DNA from 4 places in the Parasphingomonas zepuensis genome. Region 3 is predicted to be linked to each of the others. Evidence: predicted binding sites of a transcription regulator. Region 3 holds the regulator's gene; each other region holds the start of a gene.
The links. Region 3 encodes LexA, which represses DNA repair genes until DNA is damaged. Its sites were predicted from a motif close to GTTCCNCNCTTGTTCT; they were not measured.
Positions count from the first base shown of each region.

Region 1: radA (DNA repair protein RadA) is a predicted target of LexA. The motif match lies at 2,779-2,794, and genes of this name have one in related genera.
Region 2: recA (recombinase RecA) is a predicted target of LexA. The motif match lies at 5,594-5,609, and genes of this name have one in related genera.
Region 4: U1769_RS02970 (ImuA family protein) is a predicted target of LexA. The motif match lies at 5,093-5,108, and genes of this name have one in related genera.

Region 1 is NZ_JAXOJO010000004.1:165,272-172,563, forward strand. It holds gene U1769_RS15920 (SDR family oxidoreductase) at 1-316, opposite strand, end outside; gene U1769_RS15925 (GlcG/HbpS family heme-binding protein) at 369-767, opposite strand; gene U1769_RS15930 (helix-turn-helix domain-containing protein) at 924-1,805, opposite strand; gene U1769_RS15935 (glutathione S-transferase family protein) at 1,933-2,640, shown strand; gene radA (DNA repair protein RadA) at 2,815-4,188, shown strand; gene U1769_RS15945 (CvpA family protein) at 4,247-4,822, shown strand; gene U1769_RS15950 (iron-sulfur cluster assembly scaffold protein) at 4,819-5,253, shown strand; gene U1769_RS15955 (cation:proton antiporter domain-containing protein) at 5,280-7,004, shown strand; gene U1769_RS15960 (diacylglycerol kinase) at 7,001-7,292, shown strand, end outside.
Region 2 is NZ_JAXOJO010000004.1:465,138-472,429, forward strand. It holds gene U1769_RS17335 (M13 family metallopeptidase) at 1-576, shown strand, start outside; gene U1769_RS17340 (hybrid sensor histidine kinase/response regulator) at 668-3,061, shown strand; gene U1769_RS17345 (response regulator) at 3,099-3,452, shown strand; gene U1769_RS17350 (phosphoribosyltransferase) at 3,482-3,997, opposite strand; gene U1769_RS17355 (adenosine deaminase) at 3,994-5,004, opposite strand; gene U1769_RS17360 (DMP19 family protein) at 5,054-5,497, opposite strand; gene recA (recombinase RecA) at 5,720-6,793, shown strand; gene U1769_RS17370 (class I SAM-dependent methyltransferase) at 6,966-7,292, shown strand, end outside.
Region 3 is NZ_JAXOJO010000003.1:79,960-87,251, forward strand. It holds gene U1769_RS11700 (MFS transporter) at 1-1,156, opposite strand, end outside; gene U1769_RS11705 (molybdopterin molybdotransferase MoeA) at 1,354-2,550, shown strand; gene lexA (transcriptional repressor LexA) at 2,607-3,281, shown strand; partial or broken gene U1769_RS11715 (ComEC/Rec2 family competence protein) at 3,253-5,460, opposite strand; gene gltX (glutamate--tRNA ligase) at 5,489-6,934, shown strand; gene U1769_RS11725 (citrate synthase) at 6,956-7,292, shown strand, end outside.
Region 4 is NZ_JAXOJO010000001.1:609,946-617,237, forward strand. It holds gene U1769_RS02945 (hypothetical protein) at 1-46, shown strand, start outside; gene U1769_RS02950 (MAPEG family protein) at 119-772, opposite strand; gene U1769_RS02955 (dihydrolipoamide acetyltransferase family protein) at 941-2,338, opposite strand; gene U1769_RS02960 (alpha-ketoacid dehydrogenase subunit beta) at 2,439-3,443, opposite strand; gene U1769_RS02965 (3-methyl-2-oxobutanoate dehydrogenase (2-methylpropanoyl-transferring) subunit alpha) at 3,506-4,795, opposite strand; gene U1769_RS02970 (ImuA family protein) at 5,132-5,878, shown strand; gene U1769_RS02975 (Y-family DNA polymerase) at 5,796-7,292, shown strand, end outside.

The DNA of each region.
Region 1 (7,292 bases), on a different contig from region 3:
TGTTTTCGTAATTGCGGCGGACGATATCGACCGGGATTTCCCAGACCGGACCGGGCTCGCCGCGGCCGGCATTGTTCCACAGGATGTCGAAATCCCAGCGCTGCGCCTGTTTGATGTCATAAGGGTCATAGAGGTCGAGGCGCTCGACGCGGATCTTGTCGCTCAGGCCGAGTGCTTCGACTTCGGCGCGCAACGCACTCACCATCGGCGAGACCTCGCAGGTGGCGATGATGTCGTGGCCGTTCCGGGCCATGCCGATGGCTGCGCCCTTGCCGAAGCCCGAGCCGGCGCCAGTGATGAGGATGGTCTTGGTCATGATGAAGTCCTTTCGAATTTGGGTTGGTTGAAATCGGGTTAGACGTGGTTGGTCAGTTGCCGATTGCCGCGGCGGCGGCTTCGGCGATCTCCCGGTCCTGGGAGACGGCACCGCCGGACACGCCGACTGCGCCGATCATCGTGCCGTCGGCGCCCGTCAGGGGGATGCCGCCGGCAAAGGTCATGAGGCCGCCATTGCTGAGCTGGAGACTGGGCGCGGGTGCGCCCGGCTTGCAGTAATCCCAGACGGCTTCGCTGGTGGTCTGGAAGAGCGCGGCGGTCCGCGCCTTGCCCATCGCTACGTCGATCGATCCCAGCACCGCGCCGTCCATCCGGACGAACGCCTTCAGGTGTGTGCCCGCATCCAGCACCGCGATGTTGACCGGAACACCGATCTCCGCGGCCCGTGCCTCGCCGGCGGCGATGATCTTGCGGGCCTGGTCACTGGTCATCATCCCATGTCTCCTGCCTTTGAGGGGTCGGCCTGGGATCAGCGATCCCGTTCCGATGACACAGGTCTAGGCGGCCGCCCGGCGGCGGTATTTTCACATCTTGCGGAGCGATGTGCAGATCTTGCTGTGTGCGATCCCGCGCAGGCGGGATCTGCGCTAGCGGGGCTCGCTGCCCCGGAACTGGCCGGGCGTCAGGCCGGTGACCTTGCCGAACACGCGGGTGAAATTGGCCTGTGACCCGAAACCGGTATCGAGCGCGATCTCGACCAGCAAAGAATGGTTGAGCGCCAGCTTCGCCTTGGCCGCCTCGACCCGGCGGCTCGTGACATAACGGTGGGGCGTCTGCCCGATCGTGTCGCGGAACTGCCGGGCGAAATGGAAGGGGCTGAGACAGGCAACCGCGGCGAGGTCTTCGAGCGAAATCTCTTCCGCCAGCCGCGCCTCGATATAATCCAGCACGCGCTTCAGCCGCCTCGCGTCAATCGAGGGCGCACGCGCCGGCGCCTTCCAGCGATCGGCCGAATAGCTGCCCAGCAGATGCGCGGCGAGCGCTGCCTGCATGCCATCGACGAACAGCCGGTCGGTCGGTTGCGCCCCGCGATCGAGCAGCCCGCGAAAGGCCGAACTGATCTGCGCGATCATCGGATCGGAGAAACCGCCGGCATAGGCGAGCTGAGTTTTGGCCGGATCAAGATCGTAATCCGCCAGCGCACTCTGCTCGATCAGGGTTGGGGGCAGGAACAGGTGCACGCACTCGATCGACGCCGTCATCTCGACATCGCGTTCATGCACCCCTGCAGGGCAGATCCAGATCATGCCGGGCCGCGAGACCGTTTCCTGCCGTTCGCCGTCGCCGGTGCGGCGGATACCGGACCGACCGTCCAGGAGCAGCACGACCTCGGTGCTGTCGAGGATCAGGTCGGACTGGACACCGGGGCTGTGCCGCCAGAGCTCGACGCGCAGCGACGACCATTCGGCTGGATCCTTCAGCCGCTCCCCCGTGCGATATTTCCTGTCGCCATGGGCTATCACCGTCATGCCGCACTCCGGTCACGGTCCGCCGTCTCGCTACGCCATACCCATAACCGTCCATTCTGGCTATATCGCGCCGGCATGGATGCAAGCGCGCAACCGCGCTCCTATCTTGCGCGCGAAGGAGACCTCCATGACCGATCTGTCCGATTTCCCGATCACGCAGCGCTGGCCGGCCGCGCATCCCGACCGCATCCAGCTCTATTCGCTGCCGACGCCCAACGGTGTGAAGGTGTCGATCATGCTCGAGGAAACCGGGCTGCCCTATGAGCCGCATCTCGTCGATTTCGCCGCCAACGACCAGAAGTCCCCCGAATTCTTATCCCTCAACCCAAACGGCAAGATCCCCGCGATGATCGATCCAGCCGGGCCCGGCGGAAAGCCGATCGGTCTGTTCGAGAGCGGCGCGATCCTGCTCTATCTGGCCGGCAAGACGGGCAAGTTCATCCCCGCCAACCCAAATGGGCGCTGGGAGGCGACTCAATGGGTGATGTTCCAGATGGGCGGCGTCGGGCCGATGTTCGGCCAGCTTGGCTTCTTCAACAAATTCGCCGGCAAGGACTGGGAGGACAAGCGCCCGCTTGGCCGGTACGTCGACGAATCGAAGCGCCTGCTCGGCGTCATGGATGCCGCGCTGGCAGGCCGGACCTGGTTCCTCGGTGACGACTATACCATTGCCGACATCTCGATGCTCGGCTGGGTGCGCAACCTGATCGGCTTTTACGAGGCGCGCGAGATCGTCGGGTTCGACGATTTCAAGAATGTCGCCGCCTGGCTGGAACGCGGTCTGGCGCGGCCGGCTGTGCAGCGCGGCCTGACCATCCCCGCAAAGCCGGTGTAACTTTTCGCGTCGGAGCCTAATTGTGCTCCCGCGAAGGCGGGAGCACAGACTGGGTCCCCGCCTTCGCGGGGACACGAGGGTTCCTGGTCGAATGGGACAAGCGCCAACAAGTCCGGCATGATGTGCTGATGAAAGTTTGTTCCCCTCCCGTTCTTTTCTCGCTAAGGCTTCGGCATGGCAAAACCCCAGAAGCGCTATGTCTGCCAGGCCTGCGGATCGGTCGCGAACCGCTGGGCGGGGCAGTGCGCCGATTGCGCCGAGTGGAACACGCTGGTCGAGGAAGTCGGCGGCACGGTGACGCCCTTCCAGGCCAAGCATAACCTGCAATCCGGCGGCCGGGCGATGACGATGGTCGGGCTCGATGCCGAAATCGCGCTGCCCGAACGCATGCAGAGCGGCATTGCCGAGCTCGATCGCGCTCTGGGCGGCGGTTTCGTCGAGGGGTCGGCGACCCTGATCGGCGGCGATCCCGGCATCGGCAAATCGACTCTGCTGCTCCAGGCAGCGGCGAAGATGGCGCTGGCTGGCCTCTCGGTCGCCTATGTCTCCGGCGAGGAGGCCGCCGATCAGGTCCGCCTGCGCGCGCGGCGGCTTGGCCTCGGCCATGCGCCGGTGCAGCTTGCCGCCGCCACCTCCACGCGCGATATCCTGACGACGATGCGCCAGGGTCCGGCCCCGGCGCTGCTTGTGATCGATTCGATCCAGACCATGCATTCGGACCTGATCGAAGGCGCGCCCGGCACGGTCAGCCAGGTGCGCGCCTCCGCGCAGGAACTGATCCGTTTCGCCAAGGAACGCGGCACCGCGGTGGTGCTGGTCGGCCATGTCACCAAGGACGGCAGCATCGCCGGCCCGCGCGTGCTCGAACATATGGTCGATACCGTGCTGAGCTTCGAGGGCGAGCGCAGCCACCAATATCGCATCCTCCGCGCGATCAAGAACCGCTTCGGCGGCACGGACGAGATCGGCGTGTTCGCGATGGTCGCCGAAGGCCTTGCGGAAATCGCCAACCCGAGCGCGCTGTTCCTCACCCAGCGCGACGAGGGCGTGACCGGCACGACCGTCTTCCCCGCGCTGGAGGGCACCCGGCCGGTATTGGTCGAGATCCAGGCGCTGGTCGTGCGGCTGGCCAGCGGCGCGACGCCGCGGCGCGCGGTGGTCGGCTGGGATTCCGGCCGGCTGGCGATGGTGCTGGCCGTGCTCGAGGCGCGCTGCGGGCTCAGCTTCTCGTCCTCCGAGGTGTATCTCAACATCGCCGGCGGCTACCGCGTGCAGGATCCGGCGGCGGACCTCGCGGTCGCCGCGGCGCTCGTCTCGGCGCTCAGCGAGCGGCCGGTGCCGTCGGACGCGGTCGCGTTCGGCGAGATCGCGCTGTCGGGCGAGATTCGTCCGGTCGCGCACGGCGCGCTGAGGCTCAAGGAATCGGGCAAGCTCGGCTTCGAACGTGCGCTGGTGCCCGCCGCGGTAACCAGCGAGAAGACCGCCTTGAAGCTCTCCGGTTTCCGCACGCTCGGCCAGTTCGTTGACCATATGCTCGGGCGGGGATAGCGACGGCGCTGGCCACTCCCCATCTCGGGACGGACACGGGGGATCAGGACGTACCGCGATGGGATTAACCACACTCGATATTCTCGTCCTGATCGCGGTCGGCGGCGCGGCGATCCTCGGGCTGATGCGCGGCTTCGTGACCGAGATATTGTCGCTGTTCGCCTGGGTCGCGATCGTGTTCGCGCTCAAGCTGTTCCACATGCCGCTGGCGAAATTGCTGGCGGGCTCGGTCGGCACCGTCACCGGTGCGGCCGTGCTGGCCTTTGCGATCATCGCCGGCGTCACCTATTTCGCCGGGCGCGCGGTGGCCAAGGCGCTCGGGTCGCGCACCCGCGATTCGATCGTCGGGCCGGTCGATCGCGCGCTTGGCTTCGGGTTCGGGGCGCTGAAGGGCCTGATCCTCGCCAGCCTCGGCTTTCTTCTCGTCGCCTTGATGACGGATACAGTGAGCGGCGGCCCGGCGCATCGGCCGCTCTGGCTCACCTCGGCGCGGACATACCCCCTGCTCAACACCACCAGCGCCAGCATCGCCGATTTCGTCGATCGCCGGCGCAAGGGGCAGCCGGTCTTCGGCAACGCATCCATCGTCGCCACCGCGCCCGCGACCACCAATTCCAGCGGGGAAAGCAAGTGAACGTGCCGCTCTACAATACCGAGATATTGCGCCTCGCCGCGACCATCCCGCATCACGATCGCCTGCCCGATCCGATGGGCAGCGCGGAGAAGCGCTCGCCCGTATGCGGCAGCCGCGTGACGGTCGACGTGAATGTCGATGCGGCCGGGCGGGTGAGCGAGGTGGGCCTGCTGGTGCGGGCCTGTGCGCTCGGCCAGGCATCCTCGTCGCTGCTCGGCGCCAGCGTGATCGGCAAATCCCCCGAGGAGCTCGCCGCCGCGCGGGACGCGCTGACCGCGTGGCTGGCGGGGGAGGGGCCGTTGCCCGACTGGCCGGGCTTCGCGCTGTTCGCCCCGGCGCTGCCGCACAGCGCGCGCCATGCGTCGATCCGTCTTGCCTTCGAGGCCGCGGCCGAAGCGGCCGAAACCGCCCGTGCGAGGCAGGTCGCGTGAGCGAGTCGGTGCTCACCGATGCGGTGATGCTGCTCGGCTTCGGGCTCGTCTTCGTCCTGATCTTCCGCCGCTTCGGGCTCGGTGCGACGCTGGGCTATCTGGTTGCGGGCGCGCTCGTCGGGCCTCAGGCGCTCGGGCTGGTCGGCGGGGCCGAGGCCATGATCACCGTGGCCGAGCTCGGCATCACCCTGCTGCTGTTCATCGTCGGGCTCGAGCTCAACCCCGCGCGCCTGTGGCGCCTGAAGAACGAGATTTTCGCGCTCGGCCTGATGCAGGTCGTGCTGTGCGGCATCGCGGTTTCGATGGTGGTCTGGCTCGTCACGCAATCCTCGCTCGCTGCCGCGCTTGCCCTCGGCCTGCCGCTCGCGCTTTCCTCGACCGCGCAGGTGCTGCCGATGCTGCAATCGGCCGGCCGCATGCGGACCCCGTTCGGAGAGCGCGCCTTTTCGATCCTGCTGTTCCAGGATCTGTCGATCGTCCCGCTGATCACGATCATCGCGGTGATGTCCCGCAACCCGGCCGATGCCGCTGGCCCGCCCGGCTGGCAGCTGTTCCTTTATACCGTGCTGGCGGTCGCCGGGCTGATCCTGGCCGGGCGCTACGGGTTGCGGCCGCTGTTCCGCATCATCGGCAATATGGGCGAGCGCGAGATGTTCGTGTTCGCGGGGCTGTTCACGGTGATCGCCGCGGCGGCGCTGATGGAGGCACTGCATCTGTCGACCGCGCTCGGTGCCTTCGTCGCCGGCGTGATGCTGGCGGACAGCCCCTATCGGCACGAGCTGGAGGCCGATGTCGAGCCGTTCCGCTCGATTCTGCTCGGGCTGTTCTTCCTCGCGGTGGGCATGATGCTCGATCTCCATGCGATCGCGGATCGGCCCTTCTTCGTCGTCGGCATGGCGCTGGCGCTGATCGCGACAAAGCTGGTGATCATCATGGGCCTCGGCTTGCTGTTCAAGATGACCTGGCGCGGCGCGCTGGCGCTTGGCCTGTTGCTCAGCCAGGGCGGCGAATTCGGCTTCGTGCTGTTCGCCCAGGCGCAGAATGCGATGCTGATCCAGCCCGAGGCGGCGAGCCTGTTCGGGGCGATCGTGACTCTCTCCATGGCCACCACCCCGTTCCTGATGAAGGTGACGGAGCGTATCCGCACCGAGCCCGAAACCGATGGCGGCACGCGCGAAGGCCCGATGTCGGACGGCGCCAATGCCCTGATCGTCGGCTATGGCCGGTTTGGCCAGACGGTCGGCCAGATGCTGATCGCGCAGGGCGTGCCGGTCACCCTGATCGATACCGATATCGAGATGATCGACGTCGCCGCCAATTTCGGCGCGAAAGTCTATTATGGCGACGGCACCCGGCTCGATCTGCTGCGCCAGGCCGGCGCAGGCGAGGCGGAGCTGATCCTGTTCTGCACGGACGGCGATCAGATCACGCCGGAAATGATCGAGGCAGTGCACGAAGCCTTCCCCAGGGCCGGTATCTTCGTGCGCGCCTATGACCGGCGCTCGCTGATCAAGCTGAAGGGCGCGCCGGTCCGCGGCGTCGTCCGCGAAGTGCTCGAATCTGCGATCAAGATGGCGCGCATGGCGCTCTCCAGCCTGGACATCGAGGACGATGAGATCAACCGGACCGAGGATATGTACCGGGCGCGCGACAAGGAACGGCTCAAGGCTCAGGTCGAGGCCGGCGATATTCGCGCGGCCGGCGACCGGATGATCGTCCAGCCGGTCCGCGGCGAAAGCGAAACGCAGTGAAGAACCGCTCGATCGGCGCGCGGATCGGTTTCGCGCTGTCGGGCTGGAAGGTCGCGTGGCGCCGCGAGCGCAGCTTCCGCACGCAGGCCTGGTGTGCGCTCGTCGCCTTTGCCGCCCTGATCGTGCTCCGCCCGCCACCGATCTGGTGGGCGCTGATCGGGGTCGTCTGCGCGCTGGTGCTCGCGCTGGAACTGATCAATTCCGCGCTCGAAGCGGTCATCGATCTGCTCCATCCCGGCATTCACCCTGAAATCAAGGCGATCAAGGATATGCTCGCCGGGGCCGTGC
Region 2 (7,292 bases), on a different contig from region 3:
CCGGCGGCGATCCTGCAGCCGCCATTCTTCGATCCCAATGCCGATCCGGCGGTGAATTATGGCGGCATCGGCGCGGTGATCGGACATGAGATGAGCCATCATTTCGACGACCAGGGCGCGAAATTCGACCTGAAGGGACGGCTCGTCACCTGGTGGACGCCGCAGGACGTCAGCAATTTCAATGCGCTGACCGGCAAACTTGTCGCACAATATAATGCCTACGAGCCGTTGCCCGGTCGCAAGCTCAACGGTGAGCTGACCTTGGGCGAGAACACTGCCGATCTCGCCGGGCTGAACGCCGCTTATGATGCCTATCACGCTTCGCTCGGCGGCAAGCCGGCGCCGGTGATCGACGGCACGACGGGCGACCAGCGCTTCTATCTCGGCTGGGCGCAGGTGTGGCGGCGCAGCTATCGCGAAGCCGACATGATCCAGCGCCTGAAGACCGATCCGCACGCTCCGTCGCAGCAACGCGCCTGGATCGTGCGCAATCTCGATCCCTGGTACGACGCCTTCAAGCCGGCGGAAGGGGAGACGCTGTACCTGGCGCCGGCGCAGCGCGTGCGCATCTGGTAGCGTCCTGGGGCAGGCAGATCGCGCCGGAAAGCGTGAAAAACCTGCCCTTTGACCCTTGACGGCCCGCGCGTGGGGCCCAAGACGATCGTTAATGGCGAGCTTTCCCGTTTCCTCCGCGTCGACGCTGTCGCCCGTGCGCGGCGCGGCGCTGATTGCGATCGCATGCGGGGCGGCGGCGGCGCTGCTGATCCTCGGCGTGCTGGGCGATCTGACGCTGGCGGCCGCCTTTTTCGCCACCGCGCTGGTCATCGCGGGTGCTCTGATCCTGTTCCGCCGGCTGTTCCCGCCGGGCCGGGCCGAGAGCGCCGAGCCGGACTGGAGCGTCGCGCGCACGCTGGCGGCGAACAGCTCGGAAGCGATCGCGATCACCGATCGCGCCGGGCGGCTGATATGCGCCAATGACCGCTACGAAACCTTGTTCGCCGGGTTCCCGACGCCCCCCGGTCTGCCGGTCGACGAAGCGGGCAAGGCCGACCTGAGCGCCGCGGGCCGGACCGCGTGGCGCGACGGCGCCGCCGCAGTCGCGAGGCTGGTCGCGCGCGGCACGCCGCTCGAGGCCGAGATCGAGCGGGCAGGGGCCGATGACGACCTGCTGGTGTGGCGCTTCCGCGGCGCCGAGGCGCTCGACCTGGCGGCCACGGTCGAGGCGGTGATCGGCGGACCGACCGGCGACCGGCTGGCCGCGGCGGGAATCATGGTCGCGCTGATCAACCCGGACGGGCGCATCCGCGTCGCCAACCGCGTGCTGCGCGCCCGCGCCATGGGCTATGACGACAGCGCAGTGGCCGGCCGCGATTTTGCGCGTTTCCTGATCACCGACAGCCGCGGTCTGGTCCGGTTCGAGCGCGAGGGGCTGACCGGCAATGCCTTGCGGGTGCTGCAGATTCCGTTCCTCGACGGCGAGGATGCGCCGATGCTGGTCGCTTTGCTCGACGAGGAGGGCGGGGCGAGCGAACCGGCGATCGGCGTGAGCGCCAGCGCGCATGTCCGCAGCCTGGTGTCGCTGATGCCGTTCGGCATCGCATTGGTCGATCGCGACGGCCGCTTCCTGCAGATGAACGACGCCTTCGCCCGCGCGGCGCAGGTCGATCCGGTCGCGCCGCCGCTGTACCCGGGCGACCTGCTGGTGCGCGAGGACAAGGGCGTGGTGGCCGACGCCATCCGCCGCTTCGCCAATGGCGCCACGCATTCCACTGACCTGGCGGTGCGGCTGAAGGATCATCCCGACGAGCCGGTCGCGCTTTCGATCGCCGGCGGGCGCGGGCTGGGCGATGCCGCGGTGCTGCTCAGCCTGAAGGACAATAGCGAGGAGACCCGGCTGAAGCGGGAGGTCGCGCAGGCGACCAAGATGCAGGCGGTCGGCCAGCTCGCCGGCGGCGTGGCGCATGATTTCAACAATATCCTGACCGCGATCATCGGGCATTGCGACCTGATGCTGATGCGCCATTCGCCCGGCGACAGCGATTATGACGACATCCAGCAGATCCGCGCCAATTCCAACCGCGCGGCGAGCCTGACTCGCCAGCTGCTCGCCTTTTCGCGCCAGCAGACCCTGGTGCCGCAGGTGCTGCAGCTGCCCGACGTGATCTCCGAGGTGTCGAACCTGCTCAAGCGGCTGCTCGGCGAGACGGTGACGCTGACCGTCAAGCATGGCCGCAACCTGGGGCCGGTGCGCGCCGATCCGGGGCAGCTCGAGCAGGTCGTCGTCAACCTCGCGGTGAATGCGCGCGATGCGATGCTGGCGAAGGACCCGCGCGGGGGCGGGGAGCTTTCCATTCAGACCATGGCGGTATCGGCGGCGGACGTGCGCCGCATGGGATCCGACATCCTGCCCGTCGCCGATTATATCGCGCTCGAGGTGGCCGATACCGGCGGCGGCATCTCGCCCGAGATATTGCCCAAGATCTTCGAGCCCTTTTTCACCACCAAGGATATCGGCAAGGGCACCGGGCTGGGCCTGTCGACCGTGTACGGCATCGTCAAGCAATCGGGCGGCTATATCTTCGCCGACAATCGCGGGCTGGGCGCGGTGTTCACTCTCTATCTTCCGGTCCACACCGCATCGCAGCCGCCCAAACCGGCGCCGGTGAAGCTGAAGGACAAGCCGAGCGACCTGTGGGGCACCGGCACGATCCTGCTGGTCGAGGACGAGGACATGGTGCGCGCCGTGGCCGAGCGCGCGCTGGCGCGCCAAGGATACCGCGTGCTGACCGCCGAGAATGGCGAGGTCGCACTCGACGTGCTGGCCAAGAGCGAGCGGCCCGACCTGCTGATCTCCGACGTGGTCATGCCGGTGATGGACGGGCCGACCATGGTCCGGCAGGTGCGCGCGCGCTATCCGGACCTGCCGATCCTGTTCATGTCGGGCTATGCCGAGGAGCAGCTGCGCCGATCGATCGACCTCGACAATGTTTCGTTCCTTGCCAAACCCTTTTCGGTCCAGCAGCTCGCCGAGGCGGCGCGGGACGTGCTGGCTGCGAAATGACTTGGCGGTGATGCCCCGACGCGATTATGGGGCGATGATGACCGTGCCGACCAACATCCTCATCGTCGAAGACGAGCCGCTGATCGCGATGATGCTCGAGGATTTCCTCGACGTGCTCGGCAAGACGCTGGCCGGCTCGGCCGACAACGTCGCCGAGGCGCTCGCGCTGGTCGAGGCGGGGGGCATCGACGCCGCGATCCTGGATGTGAACCTGCGTGGCGGCGAGAAGAGCTGGCCGATCGCCGCGGCGCTGGCGGCGAAGAATATTCCCTTCATCCTGGCGACCGGCGGATCGAGCGACAGCCTGGCCGAAGCCTATCGCGACCGGCCGACTTTGCCCAAGCCGTTCACCATGGATGCGGTATCGAAGGCGCTGGATTCGCTGAAGTAGTCCGCCCTGCCGATGGGAAGGGCTTTCGCTTAAGCGATGCGCTCCGGCACTGCGGCGGCGTCGTCGGCCAGCGACTCGGCCGGGGCGACGGCTTCCCACGGAAACACGAACCAGTCCTTGGTCACCGTCCGGTCGATCGTGCGCGCGCAATATTCCACGCGCTCGGCCGAGCTGAGATTGTCGATCAGCGTGGCGAAGCGGATGCTGCCCGGCACTGCCTCAGCTGCCCGCAGCGCGCCACGCAGATGCGCGATGGTGCGGCCAGAATCGTTGATGTCGTCGAGGAACAGCAGCCGCTCGCCGGCGCGGCTGCGGCCGGCGAGCTTGACCAGCGGCTCGTCGGCGAAATCCTTCACCTGACTGGAATAATCGACCGACAGCATCGGCAGGCCGGTCGCGTGGCTGAGATAGACTGCCGGGGCGAGCCCGCCGCGGCCGATGCCGATGATGAAATCGGGCTTCCAGACATCGTCCGCCAGTTGCTGCGCGAGTGCATGGACCGCGGCGACGAACGCGTCGTGCGGGATATCGGTGAACACGGTCATCGGCTGGCCTCCACATAGGCGTCGAGCCGGGCGAGATGCGCCGCCACCACATCGTCCGGCAGGAAGGAGCCGAGGAAGCTGTTGCGCGCGAGCAGCGCCAGATCGTCGCGGTCGAGCGAGCGGCCGGCCGCGGCAGCGCGGTAATTGTCGGCGATATATCCGCCGAAATAGGCCGGGTCGTCGGAATTGATCGTGGCGCGCAAGCCCACCTTGAGCATCCGGTCGATCGGGTGATTGGCCATGTCGTCGACCACGCATAATTTGGTGTTGGATAGCGGGCAGACGGTCAGCGTCATGCCGGTGCGGGCCAGCCGCGCGGTGAGGATCGGGTCCTCCAGGCTGCGGTTGCCGTGATCGAGCCGGTCGACGCCCAGGATGTCGAGCGCCTGATAGACATAATCGGGCGGCCCTTCCTCGCCGGCATGGGCGACGAGGCGCAGGCCCCGCGCCCGCGCTTCGGCGAACACACGGGCGAACTTTTCTGGCGGATGGCCGAGCTCCGACGAATCGAGGCCTACGCCGGCGATCCGGTCGAGCCACGGTTCGGCCGCCCTGAGCGTGGCGAAGGCGGCATCCTCGTCGAGATGGCGCAGGAAGCACAGAATGAGCTTGGCGGTGAGGCCGTGCTTCGCCTCTGCGTCAGCCATGCCAGCGAGCAGGCCCTCGATTACCGTGCCGATGGCGATGCCGCGATCGGTGTGAGTCTGCGGATCGAAGAAGATCTCGGCATGGACGACGCCGTCGGCCGCCGCGCGATCGAAATAGGCCGTGGCGAGATCGCGGAAATCCTGCTCGGTCTGCAGCACCGCGGCGCCGGCATAATAGATGTCGAGGAAATCCTGCAGCCGCGAGAAATTATAGGCCGCGCGGACTTCCTCGACGCTGGCATAGGGGATGATCACATCGTTGCGCTTCGCGAGCGCGAACATCAGCTCGGGCTCGAGGCTGCCCTCGATATGGAGGTGGAGTTCGGCCTTGGGCAGGCCGGCGATGAAGTCCTTGGTCATGCCGCTTCATTGCGCGGGGCGGGCGGCGCGGCAAGGGAAGTTTGGCGGGTTACTGGGTATCGTGGCGAGCGGCATAGGCATCGGCCGCGCGCTCATAACCGCTCGATTCCGCCATCGAATCCATATGGGCGAAGAAGATATCGTCCAGGCTCTCGAACACATTGGAGGTCCATGTATCAAGCATCTCCCGCCTTTTCCGGTATTCCCGCGGGTAGAGGGGCCCGAACGCGCTTGCCGCCTGGCCAAGCACGTCGGCAAGGACATCGAGCTTCAGCGCGCGAAATCCCACTATGGCTTCGGGAACGAGCACGCCGGTATCATTCCAGAAGAGCTGGTGCATGCCCCCGTTGCAGATCTCGCTCTGGGCGAAATGCGATGCGTAGAGATGACCGATGGATTCCGGCACCAGCGCGAACTGGGCCAGGAATTGGGCGGGCCCGTCATAGATGCTGATCCTGTCCCAATATGGCTCGACCTGCGTCCAATAATCCATGGGTCGAGTCCTCCAGCAGTTCCGCAGCGCTTCTGTCACGGAAGCGGCATTTTCGCCAGCACCCCAATCTGGAGCAGGACTGTCAAAAAAATTTCTGTTCCACTCTTGTTCTATGAGAACAAACCATATACGAAGCTCCCAACACGCATTGAATGCACGGCGTGAACGGTCTAGCGACGGAGGCTCCCAATGGCGGTATCTTTGAAGGTCATCGACAGCAAAATGGCAGCATCCACAGACAAGGCGACTGAAAAGGCATCCGGCGAGCGCGCCAAGGCGCTCGAGGCGGCCCTGGCGCAGATCGATCGCGCCTTCGGCAAGGGCAGCGCGATGCGGCTCGGCTCGAAGGAGACCATGCAGGTCGAATCCATCTCCACCGGCTCGCTCGGGCTCGACATCGCGCTCGGCGTCGGCGGACTGCCGCGCGGCCGCGTAATCGAGATCTACGGGCCGGAAAGCTCGGGCAAGACGACGCTCGCGCTCCACGTCATCGCCGAGGCGCAGCGCGGCGGCGGCACCGCCGCCTTCGTCGACGCCGAGCATGCGCTCGACCCGGTCTATGCCAAGAAGCTGGGCGTCAATATCGACGAGCTGATCGTCTCGCAGCCCGATACCGGCGAGCAGGCGCTCGAGATCGTCGATACGCTCGTCCGCTCCAACGCGATCGACGTGCTGGTGGTCGATTCGGTCGCGGCCCTGGTGCCGCGCGCCGAAATCGAGGGCGAGATGGGCGACAGCCATGTCGGCCTGCAGGCACGACTGATGTCGCAGTCGCTGCGTAAGCTGACCGGATCGATCAGCCGTTCGCGCTGCATGGTGATCTTCATCAACCAGCTGCGCATGAAGATCGGCGTGATGTACGGCAACCCGGAGACGACGACGGGCGGCAATGCACTGAAATTCTACGCCTCGGTCCGCCTCGACATCCGCCGCACCGGCCAGATCAAGGACCGCGAGGAGATCATCGGCAACACCACCCGGGTGAAGGTCGTCAAGAACAAGGTCGCCCCGCCGTTCAAGCAGGTCGAGTTCGACATCATGTACGGCCAGGGCATCTCCAAGATCGGCGAGATCCTCGATCTCGGCGTGAAGGCCGGGCTGGTCGAGAAATCGGGCGCGTGGTTCAGCTACGACAGCGTCCGCATCGGCCAGGGCCGCGAGAATTCGAAGACGTTCCTAAAGGAAAATCCGGAAATGTCCGATCGCCTGGAAAAGGCGATCCGGGCCCGCACCGACAAGGTCGCCGAAGAGATGATGGCCGGCCCGGAGCCCGAGGACGACACCGACGAGCTCTGAGACGACCTCTTTCGATCTCCCATTTCGCGCGGCGTTCCCCGTCGCAAAACCCGGAAAGGCCCGCCCGCGACGGCGGGCCTTTCATATTGCGGGGAGCGTCTCGTTCCGGTTCTGGTCTCACGTCACAGCGACGCCTAGGGATGAGTCCTTCTTCTCGCGCCGGAGACAGCAGATGACCACCGCATTCGACTGGACCGGCCCGATCGGCGATGTCTGGGCCGACGAATGGCGCCGCACCGACCGGAGCCTTGCCGGGCTCGCCGGCCCGCTCGACGCGGCGATCCTCGCCGCCGCGACCGATGCCGGGACTGGGGCGGGGCCGATCGTCGATATCGGCTGCGGGGCCGGTACCACCAGCCTGGCGATCGCCGCGGCGTTGCCCGAGCGGCAGGTGCGCGGCATCGACATTTCGCCGGCGCTGATCGGGATCGCCACGGAACGCGGGCAGGGGCTGCCGAACCTGTCCTTCGTGGCGGGAGCGGCGGAAAAACAGGTCGCG
Region 3 (7,292 bases):
CGAACGCCGCTTCGCCCCCCGCACGCTCCAGCTTGGCCTTGTCGTAGATCGCGCCGAGCCGCGGCAGCACCAGCTGGATCGCCATCGCCCCGGCGAAGCCGACCAGGCCGATCGTCCACGCCCCGCCACGCGGATAGCGATGCGCGACCGCCGCGATCATGGTCGGCCACATGAAGGCGACGCCAACCGCCCAGACCGTCGCCGCGACGAGCGCCGTCACCGGCGACGCAGCGACGCTGAGCAGGTAGAGGCCGATGCTGGCCGGCACCGTGCACAGCCACAACAGGCCCATGTCGGAAACGCGGTGCGACAGCACGCCGGCGAAGTGGCGCATCACGAACATGATCGCCGAGACATAGACGAGCAGCAATATGCCCTTCATCCCGACCGTGTGAGTCAGTGCGACATCGACCCAGGAGCCCGGCGCCAGTTCGGCCGAGGCGGTCAGGAACATGATCGCGAAGAAGATCCAGAAGGTCGGCCGTTTGAACGGCACCGCCATCATCTCGCCGAAGCTGACCCCGCGTGCTGCGCTTTCGGTCTTGGGGAAATTCTGAGTCAGCGCCCACAGGCCGAAGGCGATGCCGGGCAGCGCGATCAGCGCGATATCCCAGCGCCAGTCGAGCCCGAGCCGCCCGATCCCGATGCTCGCCAGCCCGCCGACGACGATGCCGGCCGGCCACCAGGCGTGGAGCACGTTGAGCCGGTGAGTCTTGTCCGCCGGATAGAGCGCGGCCGTCATCGGGTTGATCGACGCCTCGGTGCAGCCCCAGCCCACGCCGGTCAGCGCCATGCCGAGCGTCACCAGCGTTCCGATGCCGGCCCCGCTGCCCATGCTTGGCGCCAGCACCATCAGAAGCGATCCGCCGACGAAGCTGCACGCCGCCAGCAACAGCACCCGCTTCACCCCGATCACGTCGAGGAACGGGCTGAGCACGAGCAGCGAAAAAGCGAAACCGCTGAACGCCGCGCCGAGCGCGCCGCCGATCAGCTTGCCGGAATTGGCCGGATCGATCGGATCGAACACGGCCTGCCGGATCGCGTCCGATGCGGCCGTCCGCATCGAAAAGGCGACTGCCGCGGTGAACAGCGCCAGCACGCAGATCCAGAACAGGGCAGTCCGATTATAGGCGTCAGGCGCCGGTGCGTCTTCCATGCATCATCCCCCGTGACCGTAACCATGGGCTACGCAAAGCATTCCGCCGTCTGGATCGCGGCGGATCTGCTGGTTCGGGCGATGCTAAGACAGTCCGGGCCGCATGGGAAGATGGTAGCGCTAACTGATGCCGCCCCTTTGATGGCGATGCAGGCACCGTCTCGACTTCGCCCCTGTACGGCGGATAGGGAGAGCAGGTGAAACCAACCAATTCCCCGCTCACATCGGTGACCGACGCCCAGGCCCGCCTGTTCGCCCTGGCAAGCCCGGTCGCGGCCGAGACCGTCCCGATCCGCGCCGCCGCCGGCCGCTGGGCGGCGGCCGATGTGATGGCGCTGCGCACACAGCCGGCAAACGATCTCTCCGCGATGGACGGCTATGCGATCCGCTTCGCCGACTTGCCGGGGCCGTTCGAGCTGATCGGCGAAAGCGCGGCGGGGCGGCCCTTTGCCGGCCCGGTCGGCACCGGCGAGACGGTCCGCATCTTCACTGGCGCCGCCATGCCCGATGGGGCCGACACAGTGCTCGTCCAGGAGGAAGCTGCGCGCCAGGATGATCAGGTCGCGCTGGCGGGCGAAGGACCGGGGCACCGGGGACGCAACGTCCGGCGCAAGGGCCTCGATTTCTCGCGCGGCGACTTCCTGGTGGGCCGGGGCGAGCGCCTGACCGCGGCGCGCATCGCGGTGGCGGCCACCGGCGGCCACGGCGCCCTGCCCGTCAACCGCCTGGTCCGTGTCGCAATCGTGGCGACTGGCGACGAACTGGTCGCCCCCGGCAGCGCCATGACGGATGCGGTCCTGCCCGAATCCAATGGCGCGATGCTTGCCGCGATGCTGGCGGACCTGCCGGTCGAGGTGATCGATCTGGGCATCCTGCCCGATCGGCTCGACGCGACGACCGCTGCCTTTGCGCAGGTTGATGCCGATATCCTGGTGACGACGGGGGGCGCCTCGGTCGGCGATCACGATCTCGTCCGTCCTGCGCTCGAGGCCGCCGGCGGCAGCATGGATTTCTGGCGCATCGCGCTCCGCCCGGGCAAGCCGATGATGGCCGGACGGCTCAACGGCACCGTCGTACTCGGCCTGCCGGGCAATCCGGTATCGGCCTTCGTCACTGCCTTCCTGTTCCTGCGCCCGCTGATCGCGACCATGGCCGGCGCGCTCGATCCCTCCCCGCGCACTGCCTCCGCGATCCTCGGTCAGGATCTCGCGGCGAACGACCATCGCCAGGATTATCTGCGCGCCGTCACGCGCGACGGGCGCGTTTTCCCGGCCGACCTGCAGGACAGCTCGATGCTCCTGACCCTCGCCCGCGCCGACTGCCTGATCGTCCGCCCGCCGCACGCGGCGGCGGTTACGGCAGGAGAACCGGTCGAAATCGTGCCGATCGCTTGACAGCGCACCGGAACATTGCATAAACGTTCCCAGTCTGTTCCGACGGAGGACCTGGGATGCTTACCCGCAAGCAGCATGAGCTGATCTGCTTCATCAACGATCGCCTCGAGGCGAGCGGCGTGTCGCCGTCCTTCGAGGAAATGAAGGAGGCGCTCGACCTCAAGTCCAAATCGGGCGTGCACCGCCTGATCAGCGCGCTGGAGGAACGCCAGTTCATCCGCCGCCTACCCAACCGGGCGCGCGCCCTCGAAGTGTTGCGCATGCCGGAACGGCCTGAAACCGTCCGCAAGCCGACCACCGGCACGGTGCCAGCCGGAAATCTGAAGAAAATCCCCGAGCCGGCGAACGACGTGATCGAGATCCCGCTGCACGGCCGGATCGCGGCGGGCGTGCCGATCGAAGCGTTCGAGGGCCAGTCGATGCTGGCGGTGCCGGCGGCACTGCTCGGCGGCGGCGAACATTATGCGCTCGAGGTTTCGGGTGACTCGATGGTCGATGCCGGCATCCTGGATGGCGATTACGCGCTGATCCGCCGCACGGATGTGGCGCGCGATGGTGAGATCGTCGTGGCGCTGATCGAGGAAAGCGAAGCTACGCTCAAATATTTCCGCCGCGAAGGGGCGATGATCCGGCTCGATCCGGCGAACCGCGCTTACGATCCGCAGCGTTACCCTCCCGATCACGTCCGCGTGCAGGGTAAGCTCGCCGGCCTTCTCCGCCGCTACGACTGACCGGCGCGGCCGCCACCCGCCATGGGTGGCGGTCGCCGGGTTGCAGGACGGTGGCGACATGGCCGGTGCGGAACGTGACCGCGACGCCGCCGGTCCTGGCCAGCATGGCGCGATCGAGCTTCAGCCAGCGCGGTGTGCAAGCTTCGGGCAGCCGGCGTTCGCTCACCACGATGTCGGCGGCGCGGCACGCAGCGATCAATTCGCCGGCCGGCACGAGATAAGCGCTTCGCGTCGCGAGGACCCGCCAGACACGTTGTCCGCTGCGATGCTCGACCAGGCAAAGATCGCGGCTGCAGCGTGCCTCGGGCTGGTCGGCCAGGAACAGCGGCTCGCCGTCCACGCCGCTATTCTCGGCCAGCATGTCGGAGGTGTAATCCCCGACGCGATCGCGCAGCAGCGCCAGTTCGCCCCGCGACGTGCGAATGGCGACGTGGCGGCCATCGCCGGTGACGAGCAGATCGGGCGCCGGCGTCGCCAGCGCCCAGCCCGCGCCGAGCACGAAGGGCACCATCCCAAGCCGCCGCCAGCGCGTACGCCACAGCGCGATCCATAGCCCGCCGCCCGCCATCAGGCCGAACGCCCCGCCCGGCATCGCCGGCAGCGCCGCGACCGACCCCGGAATGCTCGCGGTGGCATGCGCGATCCACAACAGCAGATCGAGCGACCGCGCTGTCAGCCACCACAGAGGCGCACCGATCCCGGCCACGTCGAAGATCAGCGCCAGCACCTCGAGCGGCATGACGACAAACGTCGTCAGCGGGATCGCCACGATATTCGCGACCGCACCATAGATGCCGGCCTTGTGGAAATGGAACAGCGCGATCGGCATCAGCGACAGTTCGACGACCACCCCGGTGAGAAGCAACGACAGCAGGATCCGCCCAAGCTTCTGCCACCACGCCTGCTCGCGCGGCGCGAACCACGCTTTCACGCGCGGATGCTCGTGCAGCGCGACGATCGCCGCGACAGCCGCGAAGGAGAGCTGGAAGCTCGGCCCCGCCAGTGCCTCGGGAAACAGCAGCAGCACGATGAAGGCACCGGCCGCGACCAGCCGCAGGGTAATCGCCTCGCGTCCCATCGCCATGGCGATCAGCACCAGCAGCGCTGCGACGCACGACCGGATCGTCGGCACCTCGGCCCCGGTCAGCCAAGTATAGCCGATTGCTGCCACCGCGCCCGCTGCCGCGGCAATCAGCGGCAGACGGAAGCGCAGCGCCAGCCACGGGCTGAGCGCCAACAGCCGCAGCACCAGCAGCATCACCGCACCGACGACCGCAGTGATGTGCAGCCCGCTGACGGAGAGCAGATGCGCCAGGCCCGAGCGCCGCATCGCCTCGGCATCCTCCTCGGAGATGCCGCCCTGATCGCCCGTCGCCAGCGCCGCGGCGATCGCGCCACCGCCGCCGGGCGCGCTGGACTGGATGTGTTTCGACAGCCGTGCGCGCAGGCCGGCACCGCTCGAAATACCGGGACTGACGATGCTGACCGGCCCGAACCCGCGGCCAGTAGCGCCGATACCGTCGAACCAGGCTACACGGGCATAGTCATAGGCTCCCGGCACCGCCGGCTGAGGCGGTGGCATCAGCCGCGCACCCAGTTGGATCGTCGCACCTCGCGACAGTCCGGCCGGCACATCGGCCTCGGCCAGATTGACTCGGACGTGCTGCGGTAAAGTCGGCAGCGGCCGAGTGTCCTTGCGTCCGGGACGCACTGGAACGGCCATCACGCGGACCGGTGTCAGCCTGAGCCTAACGAGGTCTCGGGACGGCAATGGCTCGACCCGCTCAACCCGCGCCTCGAAGGTCGCGATCACCGGCCGCACCAGCACCTGTCCGTCCGAACTATGGGCGCGCCACCAGATCAAGGCCAGCCCCGCCGCGGCGAGCAGCGCAGCGACCGCCACCACACGCCCCGCCCGTCCGCCCCGCCCGATCGCGACGGCGAACAGCGCCACGCCGGCGAGGACCAGCAGCATTGTCCACCACCAGACGGGATCGGGCAGGACGAACCACGCGGCAATGCCCGCCCCGAACGACACCGGCACCCACAGGAAAAGCTGGTCGCGTTCCGCCTCGAGCCACAGCTCGATTGCGGCCTTCGCCTTGCGCAACCGGGCACGGGCCCCGATTTGAAGCCACGGGGGTCGCGTGCTAGGGGCCTCGGCGGCTGTACTGGCCATCGATTTTCAAGTCTGGGAGCAAGCGCGTTTGGGCGCAAGGTCTGATACCGCGGCGGCCGATACCGGCACGCCCGACACATCCACAGTGGTGACCCGCTTCGCGCCGTCGCCCACCGGCTATCTGCATATTGGCGGCGCCCGCACGGCGTTGTTCAACTGGCTGTTTGCGCGCCATCACGGCGGCAAGTTCCTGCTGCGCATCGAGGACACCGATCGCGCCCGCTCGACTCAGCCGGCGATCGACGCGATCCTCAGCTCGATGCGATGGCTCGGCCTCGACTGGGACGGCGATGCCGTGTTCCAGTTCGAGCGCGCGAAGCGCCATGCCGAGGTCGCCTATCAGATGATCGAGCAGGGCAATGCGTATCGCTGCTATGCCACGCCCGACGAGCTGACCGCCCTGCGCGAGAGCCAGAAGGCCGCCGGCAAGCCGATGCGTTATGACGGTCGCTGGCGCGATCGCGACGCTTCCGAAGCACCGGAAGGCGCGCCGTTCGTCGTCCGCCTGAAGGCCCCGAAGGAAGGCGCGACGACGATCGAGGACCGGGTCCAGGGTTCGGTCACCGTTCAGAACGAGGAAATCGACGATCTCGTCCTGCTCCGCTCGGACGGGACGCCAACCTATATGCTCGCGGTCGTGGTCGACGATCACGACATGGGCGTGACTCACGTCATTCGCGGCGACGATCATCTCAACAACGCCTTCCGGCAGCTGCCGATCATCAGGGCCATGGGCTGGCCCGAGCCGATCTATGCCCATATCCCGATGATCCATGGCAGCGACGGCGGGAAGATGTCGAAGCGCCACGGCGCGGTCGGCGTCGAATATTATCGCGACGAACTCGGCATCCTGCCCGAGGCGCTGAGCAATTATTTGCTCCGGCTCGGCTGGGGACATGGCGATGACGAGATCATCAGCCGCGATCAGGCGACTGAGTGGTTCGATCTCGCCGATGTCGGAAAATCACCAAGCAGGTTCGATTTGAAGAAGCTCGAGAACCTTAACGGTCATTATATCCGCAGCGCGGACAATGCCCGGCTGGCCGAGCTGGTGATCCCGCGACTCGGTTTCGAAATCAGCGAATCGCAGGCGGAATTGCTTCAGCGCAGCATGGAATCGCTTAAGCCCCGGGCGGCCAATCTCAACGAGCTTACGTCCGGTACGGCCTTTCTTTTTCGCACTCGCCCACTGGAAATGGACGGCGATGCAGCATCGCTCGTCTCCGGCGAGGCACCCGCACTCCTGGCGCGTCTGCATGCCGCTCTTGACGCGGTTGGCAACTGGGATGCAGAGGCACTCGAAGACGCGGTCCGGCGGGTTGCGGACGATGCGGGCGTGAAGCTTGGCCAGGTGGCGCAGCCGTTGCGGGCCGCGCTGACCGGGCGCAAGACCTCGCCCGGGATTTTCGATGTGCTCGAGCTGCTCGGGCGCGAGGAAAGCCTGGGCCGCATCGCCGACCGTATGGCCGCGTAAGGTTCGAGAAAGGACGTATCGATGAGCAAGACCGCCAAGCTGGACGTGGCAGGCACAGCGCATGACTATGCGGTGATGTCCGGCAGTACCGGCCCGGACGTCATCGATATCCGCAGGCTCTATGCCGATACCGGCATGTTCACCTACGACCCCGGCTTCACCTCGACCGCAAGCTGCGAATCCGCGCTGACCTATATCGACGGCGATGAGGGCGTGCTGCTCCATCGCGGCTATCCGATCGGCCAGCTCGCCGAACAGTCGAGCTTCATGGAGGTCTCGTACCTGCTGCTCAACGGCGAGCTGCCGTCGAAGGACGAACTCGATCACTTCAGCTACACGATCAATCGCCACACCATGC
Region 4 (7,292 bases), on a different contig from region 3:
CAACGAACAGGCCCGCCGAGTCATGCAATACCAGAGCGCATCATGATGTCGCCCGGCACTCTTCCCCCGCCACTCCAGCGAGCCGAAAATGCGCTCAGCCAGGAGCGCCAGCCGTGCGTCAGGCCTGTTCCTGCGCCCGCCAGCTTTCCCAGCGGAGCATGAAGACGATGTAGAATTCCGCGGCGGCAAAAGGCGCGATCAACGCCGCTGCGCCCCATCCCCCGAGCCACAGATAGCCGAACCGCCCGACGCAATAGAGCAGCACCATCATGCTCTGCACCATGCCGACCAGCCCGGCCGAGCGGAAGCGCGGGCCGATATGATAGCCGATCCAGAAGGCCCAGCGCGCCAGGATCCAGACGATGGTGCAGGCCACCACCGCGCGCATCGAGGCACCGTCGCGCGCCTGGACGGCGAGCATCAGCAGACCCGGCGCGAACAGCCAGAGCTGTTCGATCGTATTCTGCACATAGCGCTGGTTGACTCTCATCCGCGTCGACTCGGCGCCCGCCAGCGGATCGATCGCCCGGCTCACCAGCCGCTCATGCGCGACTGCCTCAATCCCCGGCAGCAGCGCGAGCAAAGTCGCGATGCCGATGCAATGCAGCGCGAACAGCGCGCGCGCCGTCTGAGTCGCCATGCCCGGAACCGGCGGCATCGAGCGATCAATGAAGAACCACAGGCCGATCGCCACCGGCAGGGTCAACACCACGCCCATGGTAAGCGTGCGCTGCTGGGCCTCGATCGATCCCGGGATCAGGCGGTTCGCCATCAGGCGGCGGACGGCAGCATCGGCGCCGCTGGATTCCCGAACATCCGGATATGCCGATTACGGCCGATCGAGACGTTCATCCGCTTCACCTTGCCCACCCCCGCTGCTGGTCGCCGTCCCCATATCCGCGAGCAACCAAAAAAGCGAGGTCTCTCCCTGCGCCCGCGGTCAATCCGCGAAGAGCAGGACGGGCGTCTCGAGATATTTCCTGAGCGCCTGGACATAGCTTGCCGCATCCCAGCCATCGACGACGCGGTGATCGCAGCTGATCGACAGGTTCATCAGCTTGGCGCGCACGATGTCGTCGCCGCGGAAGACCGGGCGTTCGACGATCTTGTTCGGGCCAATGATCGCGACCTCCGGGCGATTGATGACCGGCGTGGTCGCGATGCCGCCGAGCGGCCCGAGCGAGGTGACGGTTAGGGTCGAGCCGCTCAGTTCCTCGCTCTTCGCCTTGCCGGTGCGCGCTGCCTCGGCGAGGCGGCCGATCTCGGTGGCGAGCTGCCAGACATTGAGGTCCTGCGCATTGCGAATCACCGGGACCATCAGGCCCGCCGGCGTCTGAGTCGCCATGCCGAGATGCACCGCGCCGTGGCGCGTCACCACGCCGGCTTCGTCGTCATAGCGCGCGTTGATCATCGGGAAATCGGGGATGGTGCGGCAGATCGCGACGATCAGCAGCGGCAGCAGGGTGAGCTTCGGGCGGCCGCCGCGATTGTCGTTGAGGTCGGCGCGCATCTCCTCGAGCGCGGTGACGTCGATCTCATCGACATAGGTGAAGTGCGGGATGGTCCGCTTCGAGGCCGCCATGTTCTCGGCGATGCGGCGGCGCATGCCGATCACCTTCACTGCCTCGTCGGGGCGCGCGCGCGACACGTGCGGGGCGTGATAGCCCTGGGCGCTGCCGTAGCGGAGGAACGCATCGAGATCGGCGTGGCGGATGCGGTCGCTGTCCGATTTCACAGAGGCGAGATCGATGCCGAGATCCGCCGCGCGGGCGCGGACCGCTGGAGAGGCGAGGACCTGGGCGCCCCTTTCCTTCTCCCCTTGGAGGAGAAGGTGGCCCGAAGGGCCGGATGAGGGGGAGTGACGTTCGAGAGCGTCATTCCGCGTGTCCCCCTCACCCTTCCCATCGCTTTGCGATGGGCCCAGCGTCGGGTCGGTCATGCCCCCGGCATGACCTGAACTGCGCGGGGCGCAGTTCACCCGACGCTCCTCTCCCACAAGGGGAGCGGGAGAAAGGGTCGCTTCCGTTCCCGGATTCTCTGCCTCGAACTGTTCCTCGACTTCCTCGGCCCTGGTTTCTTCTGACGCCTCTTCAACCGCATCCGTCTCGATCACCACCAGCGCCGCGCCGATCGACACCTGATCGCCGACCTCGCCCGCCAGTTCGACCACGGTACCGGCAACCGGCGATTCCATCTCGACCGTCGCCTTGTCGGTCATCATGTCGGCGATGCCCTGATCCTCCTCGACCCGGTCGCCGACCGCGACGTGCCACGCGACGATCTCCGCCTCGGAAATGCCTTCGCCGATATCGGGAAGCTTGAACGTGAAGCGTGCCATTAGTCTAATCCGTTCGTTTCGAGCGAAGTCGAGAAACAGGGGGCCGCGCAGGTGTCTCGACTTCGCTCGACACGAACGGGAATGGGCAGAGCCATCGAAATCAGTCCTTCATCACTTTCTTCAGCGCTTCGCCGATCCGCACCGGGCCCGGGAAATAGGCCCATTCGAGGCTGTGCGGATACGGGGTGTCGAAGCCGGTCACGCGCTCGATCGGCGCTTCGAGATGATAGAAGCAGCGTTCCTGCACGAGCGCGGAGAGCTCGGCGCCGAAGCCGCTGGTGCGCGTCGCCTCGTGCACGATCATGCAGCGCCCGGTCTTCTTCACTGAGGCCTCGATCGCTTCGATATCGAGGGGCACCAGCGTGCGCAGATCGATCACCTCGGCATCGACGCCGGCTTCCTCGATCACCGCCAGACAGACATGCACCATGGTGCCGTAGGCGAGCACGGTCAGCGCCTCGCCTGCGCGCACCACTTTCGCCTTGCCCAGTTCGATCTTGTAATAGCCGGTCGGCACATCGCCCGCGGGATGCTGCGACCAGTTCTTGGTCGGCTTGTCCCAATGGCCATCGAACGGGCCGTTATAGATGCGCTTGGGCTCGAAGAAGATCGTCGGATCATTATCCTCGATCGCTGCGATCAGCAGGCCCTTGGCATCATAAGGCGTCGACGGGATCACCGTCTTCACGCCCGACACATGAGTGAAGATGCCCTCGGGGCTCTGGCTGTGCGTCTGGCCGCCGAAGATGCCGCCGCCGAACGGCGAGCGCACCGTGATCGGCGAGGTGAACTCGCCGGCGGAGCGGTAGCGCAACCGCGCCGCCTCCGAGACGAGCTGGTCGAGCGCTGGATAGATGTAATCGGCGAACTGGATCTCCGGCACCGGGCGCAGGCCGTACGCGCCCATGCCGACCGCAACGCCGATGATGCCGCATTCAGTGATCGGCGTATCGAACACGCGGGTCTTGCCGTATTTCGCCTGCAGCCCAGCCGTCGCGCGGAACACGCCGCCGAAATAGCCGACATCCTCGCCCATCACGATCACGTCGGGATCGCGCCCCATCATTACGTCCATGGCCGAATTGATCGCCTGGATCATGTTCATGCGGGCAGTGCCGTCCGGCCCGCCTTCGGGGGCGATGACGTCGCTGGGATCGATCATGTCGCTCATGACTTGCGCGCCCAGGGGCGGCCGGAGGCGGTTTCTTCAGCCATCATCTGTGCCTGTTGTTCCCTCAGGTGCCAGGGCATCTCCTCGAACACGCCGTCGAACAGCGTGTCCAGCGGCTGATGGAGGCCGTGGCCGAGGATGCCGTTCTGCTCGGCTTCCTTCTGCGCGCGCTTCACTTCTTCGGCGAGCGCCAGATCCTGCGCTGCGTGGCGATCCTCGTCCCACTCGCCGATATGGATCAGATGATCCTTCAGCCTCTTGATCGGATCGCCGAGCGGCCAGGCGGTCGGCTCGCCGGCCGAGCGATACTGGCCGGGATCATCCGAGGTCGAATGGCCTTCGGCGCGGTAGGTGAAATGCTCGATCAGGGTCGGGCCCTGGTTGGTGCGGGCGCGCTCGGCCGCCCAGGCTGTCGCGGCATAGACGGCGAGCGCGTCATTGCCGTCGATGCGCAGGCCGGCAATGCCATAGCCGATCGCGCGCGCCGCGAAGGTGGTCGATTCCGCGCCGGCAAAGCCCGAAAAGCTCGAGATCGCCCATTGATTGTTGACCACGTTGAAGATCACCGGCGCGCGGTACACGCTGGCGAAGGTGCAGGCCGAATGGAAATCGCCCTCCGCGGTCGAGCCTTCGCCGCACCAGGTCGCGGCGATGCGGGTATCGCCCTTCGCCGCCGAGGCCATCGCCCAGCCCACTGCCTGCGGATATTGCGTCGCGAGATTGCCCGAGATCGAGAAGAAACCGGCTTCCTTGACCGAATACATGATCGGCAGCTGCTTGCCCTGCAGCCGATCGCCCTTGTTCGAATAGATCTGGTTCATCATGTCGACGAGGCTCCAGCCCCGCGCGATGAGCAGCCCCTGCTGGCGGTAGGAGGGGAAACACATGTCCTCATAATCGAGCGCGAACACCGCCGAAACCGCGACGGCCTCCTCGCCGAGGCACTTCATGTAGAAGCTCGTCTTGCCCTGGCGCTGCGCGCGGAACATGCGCTCGTCGAACGCGCGGACCAGCGCCATGCTGCGCAGCATCGCCCGCAGCGTATCGGGCGAGAGCCGGGGATTCCAAGGGCCGACGGCATTGCCCTCATCGTCGAGCACCCGGACCAGCTCATAGGCAAGATCAGTGAAGCTATCCGCCCGATCGGCGGTGTCGGGGCGGCGGGTCGCCCCGGCCGCGGGAATCGGCACCTCGGTGAAATCGACCGTATCGCCGGGGCGGAACTTGGGCTCCGGCACATAAAGCGACAAGGGTTGCAAATTGGCGCGCGGAATGTCGCTTGCCATGGTCTCTCCAATTCAGTGCGAGGTCGTTGCGTTCGCTTCTGTCGAACGCACGGATTCGCCGTTCGCATCCTTGTTATAAAATTTCAAAGCACTTGGCGAGGGTCTGGCCGGTGATGGCGGCGATGCGTCACTCAAGGCTGAGGCAGTCGTTTTCACGAGAAACGCCTCTTATGCTGGCCCGTGCCGCGTCACGTGCAAAAATGCAGGTCGCGCGGGCATTTGTGGGCGGAGGAGCGCGCATTTGCCACGCCTGTCCGTCGGCGACGATTCAATCGCTGATTGACTCTGCCAGGGATAGGAACAAAATAAGAACATACTCATTTGCGAGTCGTGTGTTTGTCCTCTGCCGCCGCCTTATCCGCTTTACGCGAAACCCTGCGCGCGATCGAGGGGGACGGGCTGCGCCGTCGGCCCGTGCTGCCGTTCGGCATCGGTCCGATCGATTCGCGGCTGGCGACGGGCGGCCTCGCTCTGGGCGCGCTGCACGAGATCGCCGCCGCCAGCCCGGGCATGGGCGACGATGCCGCCGCCACCCTGTTCATGGCCGGCATAGCCGCCCGCGCCTGGGGCCCGGTGCTGTGGGTGGTGCGCCGGCGCGACCTGTTCGCGCCCGGCCTCTATCAGTCGGGGCTCGCGCCCGAGCGCATCCTCTATGCCGAGGCAAGCGACGATGCCGAGCTGCTCGCGCTGATGGAGGAAGGGCTGCGCCACCGCGGCCTGGGCGCCGTGATCGGCGAGGTACGGCGCGCCTCGATGCCCAATACCCGCCGGCTGCAACTGGCGGCCGAAGGCGGCAAGACGATCGCCCTGCTGCTCAAGCGCCATGCGCGCGAGGGCGGCAATCCCCTTGCCGTACCGTCAGCCGCGATCACGCGCTGGCGGATCGCGGCCGCGCCTTCGTCTCCGCTCCCGGTCGAGGGCGTCGGCTGCCCGCGTTGGCGGATCGATCTGGTCCGCCAGCGCGGTGGCGAATCTCATAGCTGGATGATGGAGGCATGCGATGAAACGGGTCGCCTCGCTCTACCTGCCCGACTGGCCGATCGATCGGTTGCGGCAGGCGGAACGCACCGCCGCGCCGCCTGAAACCGCAAAGGCCTCGCTCGATCCATTGGGGCGGATCGCGCAGGAGGAGCAGCGCCTGCAATGCTCCGTGCCGCGCGGTGGCGGATGGCGCCCTGGCGCGCGCTGGGCCAAGGCCGAGATAGAAGCCGAGATCGCCAGGCTTCCGGCGCATCAGCGCCCGCCGATGCGGGAGCTCGGAAGACGCAGCGAAGCCGCGGATCATCCGTTTCGCGCCATGCGCCCGGATGACTCCAGCCCCCCAGCCCGAGCTGCGGGCGTGCGACCTGCATTGCTCAGCCCTCCAGCCGAGCTGCCACCACTGATCACCTCGATCCGGGACGGGAGCAAAAACCTCGTCGCCGCGACCAGCCATGCCGCGCACCTGCTCGGCATCCGCGCCGGCATGGCGGTGACTCAGGCCCGGGCGCAGGTGCCGGATCTCGACATCCGCCCCGCCGATCCAGCGGGCGACCTGGCAGATCTCGAACGCCTTGCCCTCACGGCCGCGCGGCGCTGGTCGCCGATCGTCGCGCTGTCGGGCGAGGATGGGCTGTTCATCGAGCTGACCGGCACCGCGCATCTGTTCGGCGGCGAAGAGCGGATGGCGCGGCGGATCGTGCGGCTGCTCGCGCGCCTGGGCGTGCGGGCGCGGATCGCCATAGCGGATACCACGGGCGCGGCATGGGCGCTGGCGCGCTTCGGTCACCAGCCACGAAATGGCATAACGATCTGCCCGCCCGGGGCGCAGGATGCCGCCATCGCGCCCCTGCCGATCGCCGCGTTGCGGGCCGAGCTCGGCGCGATCGAGCTGCTCAAGCGGCTTGGCGTCGAGACGATCGGACAGCTTTGCGCCATGCCCCGCGCCCCGCTCGCGCGTCGGTTCGGCAAGCTGCTGGTACTCCGGCTCGACCAGGCGGGCGGGCGGATCGGCGAGCCGCTCCACCCGGTCGTTCCGCCCGAGCCTCTCGCCGTCATCCAGCGCTTCGCCGAACCGATCGCCACGGCTGAGGCGATCCAGCACTGGCTGGCGCTGCTGATGCCGCGACTCGTCACCGTGCTCGCGCAGGCCGGCATGGGGGCGCGTGCGATCGAGCTGGTCGCCGACCGGATCGACGGTGTGCCGCAGCGGCTGCGCATCGGGCTGGCCCGGCCGAGCCGCGATGCCGCGCATCTGCTGCGCCTGATCGTCCGTCGGATTGAGGAGATCGCGCCCGGATACGGCATCGACGCGCTGGCGCTGCATGTCCGCCGCGCCGATCCGCTCGCTCCCCAGCCGATCGAGGAACGGCTCGAGGAAACCCCGCCCGACATCGCGCCTTTGGTCGATACTTTGGCCAATCGCATCGGCGACGCGCGGCTCTGGCGCAGCCGGCCGGTGGAGAGCGACGTGCCCGAACGCTCGGTCGAGGCCGCGCCCCCGCTCGATCCGCCCGAA